2 linked regions of the Rhodovastum atsumiense genome follow. The protein of the gene in region 1 interacts with the protein of each later gene in a pairwise test. Links are inferred from orthologs where the notes say so. Each region holds a gene or a part of one and is shown in the gene's direction. Other genes may lie near its edges. The genes, in order: secD and pheT.

Region 1 (3,199 bases):
GCTACCAGGGCGCACACGAGGCCACGGCGGCGACGCTGCACGCCCTGCACCTGCTGCATCCCTGCGCCATCCCGTTCGAGAACCTCGACCCCCTGCTCGGCCGCCCGGTGCGACTCGACCCGGATTCGCTGCAGCGGAAACTGGTCCGCGATGGCCGCGGCGGCTACTGCTACGAACACAACCTGCTGTTCGGCCAGGTGCTGGCGATCCTGGGCTTCCGGGTCACCGGACTCGCCGCCCGGGTACTGTGGAACCGGCCGGAGGGCACAGTCGGGCCGCGCAGCCACATGCTGCTGCGGGTCGAGTTGGCGGACGGCCCGTGGATCGCCGATGTCGGCTTCGGCGGCCTGACCATGACCGCGCCGCTGCGCCTCGCGCCGGGCCGCGAGCAGCCGACGCCGCACGGCCCCTTCCGGATCGTCCCGGCCGGCGATGACCTGCGGATGGAAGGCCTGGTGGCAGGGATATGGAAGCCGCTCTACCGCTTCGACCTCACGCCGCACCTGCGGGTGGATTACGAAGTCAGCAGCTATTTCCTGTCGACTCATCCGGCCTCGCACTTCGTCACCGGGCTGATGGTGGCGCGACCAACCGGAACGGGGCGGCTCACGCTCGCCAACACGCGGCTGTCGATCCATCACCCGGACGCGCCGAGCGAACATCACACCCTGGGTTCGGCGGAGGCGATCATGGCGGCGCTGGAGGAGCGCTTCGGCATCACCCTGCCCGACCGTCCGGCGCTGCAGACCCGGCTGGCGGCGCTGGTCGCGGAGGCCCCGCCCCGCACACCATGATCGCGCATGGTTTGCTCCCGCCCCGGTTTGCCGCTATCTGCCCGCGAGCCAGGAACCACGAATGGGAGCAGGTCGCGCCGCCATGATGTATTTCAGCCGCCTCAAGACCGCGTTGGTGCTCGGGGTGTGCCTGCTCGGGGCGCTGCTCTGCCTGCCCAACCTGCTGCCCCGGCCGGCCGACTGGGTGCCCTGGCGCACCATCCACCTCGGGCTCGACCTGCGCGGCGGCAGCTACCTGCTGCTGGAAGTCGACATGAACGCGGTGATCCGCGAGCGGCTGGACAGCCTGGCCGATTCGGCACGGCAGTCGCTGCGGCGGGCCGGCATCGTCCGCTTCCTGGTCTCGGCGCAGCCGCAGGAGAACCGGATCGTCGCCCGCATCGACGAGGCCGGCAAGCAGGACGCCGCCCAGGCGGCGCTGCGCGAGCTGATCACCACCGCCTCGCAGAGCCTGGGCAGCCGCCCGGACCTGGAGCTCACCACCCAGGCCGATGGCAGCCTCGCGCTGACGCTCTCGCCGGTGGCCCTGCGCGAGCGCGCCACCGCCGCGGTGCAGCAATCGATCGAGATCGTGCGCCGCCGCATCGACCAGACCGGCGTGGTCGATCCGCTGATCAGCCGCCAGGGCGAGAACCGCATCATCGTGCAATTGCCCGGCGTCGAGGATCCCAACCGGATCAAGGAATTGCTGGGCAAGACCGCCCGCATGACCTTCCGCCTGACCGACGAGAACGCCAATCTCGGGGCCGCGGTGCCGCCGCCCGGCGTCGATTTCCTGCCGCTCGAGAACGGCCGTGGCCAGAAGATCGCGGTGCGCCGCCGCATCGAGGTGGACGGCGCCAACCTGACCGATGCCCGCGCCGGCCAGAACTCGCAGACCGGCGAATGGGTGGTGAACTTCACCTTCGACTCGGTCGGCACCCGCCGCTTCGCCGACATCTCCCGCGCCAATGTCGGCCACCCCTTCGCCATCGTGCTCGACGACAAGGTGATCAGCGCCCCGGTCATCCGCGAGCCGATCACCGGCGGGCGTGGCCAGATCAGCGGCCGGTTCGACGTGCGCTCGGCCACCGACCTCTCGGTGCTGCTGCGCGCGGGCGCGCTGCCGGCGCCGCTGACGGTGGTGGAGGAACGCAGCGTCGGGCCCGAGCTCGGCGCCGATGCGATCCGCGCCGGCGCGATCGCGCTCGCCGTCGGCTTCGTGCTGGTGATCGCCTACATGGGGATCTTCTACGGCCTGTTCGGCTGGTTCGCGAACCTCGCCATGTTGGCGAACCTGGTGCTGCTGATGGCCATCCTCAGCCTGTTCGAGGCGACGCTGACCCTGCCCGGCATGGCCGGCATCCTGCTGACCCTCGGCATGGCGGTGGACGCCAACATCCTGATCAACGAGCGCATCCGCGAGGAAGTGCATAACGGCCGCACGCCGCTGAACGCCATGGAAACCGGCTTCCGGCGCGCCTTCGCCACCATCGTCGACAGCAACGCCACCACCTTCCTCTCGCACCTGATGCTGTTCTTCTTCGGCGCGGGGCCGGTGCGCGGCTTCGCGGTCACGATCACCGTGGGCATCGTGACCACGATGTTCACCGCCACCATGCTGGCCCGCCTGTTCATGGTGCGTTGGTACGCGGCCAACCGGCCGCAGGCGCTGCCGGTCTGAAGGAGCAAGCCCCGATGTTCTTCCGCCCCCTGCTCCGCATCGTTCCCGACAACACCCGCATCCATTTCATGCGCGGGCGCTATATCGGGGTGATCACCTCGGCGGTGCTCTCCATCGCCTCGGTGATCCTGTTCTTCCACCCCGGCCTGCATCTCGGCATCGATTTCGCCGGCGGCATCGTCATGGAAGCGCGCACCCCGGGTCCTGCGGATTTCGGCAAGCTGCGCGAGGCCATGGCTGCCCAGGACGTGCGCCAGGCCGGCGTGCAGCGCTTCGGCGACGCCGATTCCGTGGCGATCCGCCTCGACGCCCAGCCCACCGAGGCCGCCACCCAGCAAATGGTCAGCCGCGTCCGCGCCGCCCTGGAAGCGGCCCAGCCCGGCACCCGCGTGGTTCGCACCGACGCGGTCGGCGCCTCGGTCTCGGCCGAACTGTTCCAGGCCGGCATGCTGGCGCTGTTCATCAGCCTGCTGATGATCCTGGTCTATATCTGGTTCCGCTTCGAATGGGAGTTCGCCGTCGGCGCCGTGGTCACGCTGATTCTCGACCTGACCAAGGCGATCGGCTTCCTGGCGCTGACCCGCTTCGAATTCGACCTGGTGATGGTCGGCGCGCTGCTCACCATCCTCGGCTACTCCACCAACGACAAGGTGGTGGTCTACGACCGCATGCGTGAAAACCTGCGGAAGTACAAGGCCATGCCGCTGCGTGACCTGATCGACCTGTCGATCAACGAGACGCT
Region 2 (3,413 bases), 4.2 Mb from region 1 along the record:
CCTGCGCAGCTTCTTCGGCATTTCCGATCTGCCGGTCCGCTTCCGCTCCTCCTATTTCCCGTTCACCGAGCCCTCGATGGAGGTGGACATCGGCTGGAACCGCAAGACCGGCGAACTCGGCGGCGGCGGCGACTGGCTGGAAATCCTGGGCAGCGGCATGGTGCATCCGAAGGTGCTGGCCAATTGCGGCATCGACCCGCGCGAGTGGCAGGGCTTTGCCTTCGGCATGGGGATCGAGCGCGTGACCATGCTCAAGCACGGCATCCCCGACCTGCGCACCTTCTACGAGAGCGACATCCGCTGGCTGCGCCATTACGGCTTCAATCCGTTGGTCCCCGCCATGCTGCACGAGGGCGTGTGACACCATGAAGTTCACCCTGTCCTGGCTGAAGACGCATCTCGACACCGATGCGCCGCTGCAGACCATCACCGACACGCTGACCCGCATCGGCCTGGAGCTGGAAGGCGTGGAGGATCGCGGCGCCGCGCTCGCGCCGTTCCGCATCGCCCATGTGGTGGAGGCGCTGCCGCACCCGAATGCCGACCGGCTGCGCGCCTGCAAGGTGGATGCGGGCGATGGCAAGCTGATCTCTGTGGTGTGCGGCGCGCCGAATGCGCGCACCGGCATGAAGGCGGTGTTCGCTGCCGCCGGCAGCTATATCCCGGGCACCGGCATCACCCTGAAGGTGGGCGAGATCCGCGGCGTGCAGAGCGCCGGCATGCTGCTCTCGGCCCGGGAGATGGGGCTGGGCGACGACCATTCCGGCATCGTGGACCTGCCCGAGGACGCGCCGGTGGGCGTGCCCTATGCAACATGGGCCGGGCTGGATGATCCGGTGATCGACATCGCCGTCACCCCCAACCGCGGCGACGCGCTGGCGGTACGTGGCGTGGCACGCGATCTGGCGGCGGCGGGCCTGGGCACGCTGAAGCCCTTCGCGCCGGCCCCTGTGCCTGCCGTGTTCCCGAGCCCGCTGCGCTGGGCCATCGAGATGCCGCAGGCCTGTCCGTGGGTGCTCGGCCGCACCATCCGCGGCCTGCGCAACGGGCCGAGCCCGCAATGGCTGCAGGATCGCCTGGTCTCGATCGGGCTGCGGCCGATCAACGCCCTGGTCGATGTCACCAACTTCTTCACCATCGATCTCGGCCGTCCGCTGCACGTCTTCGACGCCGACAAGGTCAGCGGCGGCGTGCTGACCTTCCGTCCCGGAGCGGGGGAGACCTTCCGGGCGCTGAACGGCAAGGACTACACCGTCGGTCCCGAGGACTGCGCCATCGCCGATGCGGCGGGCGTGCAATCCCTGGCTGGCGTGATCGGCGGCGAGGCGACCGGTTGCGACGAAGGCACCACGACCGTCTTCGTGGAGGCCGCCTATTTCGACCCGGTGCGCATCGCCCTGACCGGACGTCGCCATGGCATCAGCTCGGATGCGCGGGCCCGCTTCGAGCGCGGCATCGATCCCGCGCTGATGCCCGACGCCATCGAGGCGGCGACCCGCCTGATCCAGGAACTCTGCGGCGGCGAGGCGAGCGAGGTCGTGGCCGCGGGTGCAATGCCGGAGTGGCAGCGCACCGCCACGCTGCGCTTCCGCCGGCTGGAGGAATTCGGCGGCCTCGCCGTGCCGCCCGACGAGGCGGTGACGGCGCTGGAGCATCTGGGCTTCGCGGTGACTGCGCGCGATGCGGCGCAGGTGACGGTGCAGGTGCCGTCCTGGCGCAACGACGTCGCCGCCCGCACCTCGCTCGATCCCTGGCCCGAGTTGCCGCCCGAGCGTGCGGCCGCCGCGGCGGCGGGGCGCGATGCGGTGGAAGCCGAGTGCGACCTGATTGAGGAAGTGCTGCGGCTGCGTGGCCTGGATGCCGTGCCGCCGGTCAGCTTGCCGGGCGCCGCGCCGGTGCCGGGCCAGACCCTGACCCCGCGCCAGGGCCGTTCGGCGCTGGCGCGGCGGACGCTGGGGGCGCGCGGGCTCGCGGAATGCGTGACCTTCAGCTTCATGGCGCGCGAGCAGGCGGCGCTGTTCGGGCCGGCGCCCGAGCCGTTGCGCCTGGTCAACCCGATCGCGAGCGATCTCGATCAGATGCGCCCGACGCCGGTGGCGACGCTGGTGCTGGCGGCGCAGCGCAATGCCGCGCGTGGCTGGCCGGACCTTGGCCTGTTCGAGGTCGGCCCCGGCTATGAAAGCCCGGCCCCTGAGGGCCAGCGCTGGATCGCCGGCGGGGTGCGCACCGGGGCCACGCCACGCAACTGGATCGCGCCTGCGCGCACGGTGGACGCGATGGACGCCAAGGGCGACGTCTGGGCGGTGCTGCAGGCCCTGGGGGTGCCGATGGAGGCCTTGACGGTCACCGCCGACGCCCCTGGCTTCTACCATCCCGGCCGTTCCGGCGTGGTGCGGCAGGGGCCGAAGACGGTGCTGGCGACCTTCGGCGAACTGCATCCGCGCATGCTGGCGGCCCTGGATCTGGCCGGCCCGGCGGTTGCGTTCGAAGTGTTCCTGGATGCGGTCCAGGATCCGAAGCGCCGCAAGAAGGCCGCCCCGGATATCCCGCCCTTCCACCCGGTTCGCCGCGACTTCGCCTTCCTGGTGGGCACGGATGTGTCGGCCGAGGCGGTGCTGCGCGCCGCCCGCGGGGCCGAGCGGACCTTGATCACGGGCGTCTCCCTGTTCGACGTTTACGAAGGCGAGAAGCTGGAGCAGGGCCGCAAATCCCTGGCGATCGAGGTGGTGTTCCAGCCGCGCGAGCGCACCCTGACCGACGCCGAGATCGAGGCCGCCTGCCAGAAAGTGGTCGCCGCGGTCACCAAGGCGACCGGCGCCGTTCTGCGCGGCTGACAGGAGCGGCGGAAATGCCTATGTCCCTGCCATGACCGACACTCCGCTCGAGCGTATCCGCAACTTTTCGATCATCGCCCATATCGACCATGGGAAGTCCACGCTCGCCGATCGCCTGATCCAGGCGACCGGCGCGCTGTCGGCGCGCGAGATGACCGAGCAGGTGCTCGACAACATGGACATCGAGCGCGAGCGCGGCATCACCATCAAGGCGCAGACCGTCCGCCTGAGCTACCGGGCGAAGGACGGGGAGCTCTATGAGCTCAACCTGATGGACACGCCCGGCCACGTGGACTTCGCCTATGAGGTGAGCCGCAGCCTCGCCGCCTGCGAGGGGTCGCTGCTGGTGGTGGACGCCTCCCAGGGCGTGGAGGCGCAGACGCTCGCCAATGTCTACCAGGCGATCGACGCCAACCACGAGATCGTGCCGATCCTCAACAAGATCGACCTGCCCGCCGCCGAGCCCGACCGGGTGAAGCAGCAGATCGAGGACGTGATCGGGCTCGATGCCTCCGACGCGGTGATGATCAGCGCCAAGACCGGGCTGAACATCGAGGGCGTGTTGGAGGCCCTGGTGAC

The links.
Region 2: the proteins of secD (region 1) and pheT interact in binary tests that used the Escherichia coli proteins (3 or more experiments, as listed by UniProt). The link is inferred for Rhodovastum atsumiense from one-to-one orthologs.

What each region holds. Positions count from the first base shown.
Region 1 is NZ_OW485601.1:5,663,131-5,666,329, reverse strand. The notes cover bases 282-3,166. They hold secD (protein translocase subunit SecD), read left to right. Parts: upstream 282-876; coding sequence 877-2,457; downstream 2,458-3,166. Other genes in these bases: secF (protein translocase subunit SecF), read left to right, coding at 2,472-3,166; NBY65_RS25540 (arylamine N-acetyltransferase family protein), read left to right, coding at 282-794. In the rest of the region: more of NBY65_RS25540, read left to right, coding at 1-281; more of secF, read left to right, coding at 3,167-3,199. UniProt on the Escherichia coli protein: Part of the Sec protein translocase complex. Interacts with the SecYEG preprotein conducting channel. SecDF uses the proton motive force (PMF) to complete protein translocation after the ATP-dependent function of SecA.
Region 2 is NZ_OW485601.1:1,439,341-1,442,753, reverse strand. What follows is about bases 1-3,099. They hold pheT (phenylalanine--tRNA ligase subunit beta), read left to right. Parts: upstream 1-365; coding sequence 366-2,834; downstream 2,835-3,099. Other genes in these bases: lepA (translation elongation factor 4), read left to right, coding at 2,866-3,099; pheS (phenylalanine--tRNA ligase subunit alpha), read left to right, coding at 1-361. Also shown: more of lepA, read left to right, coding at 3,100-3,413.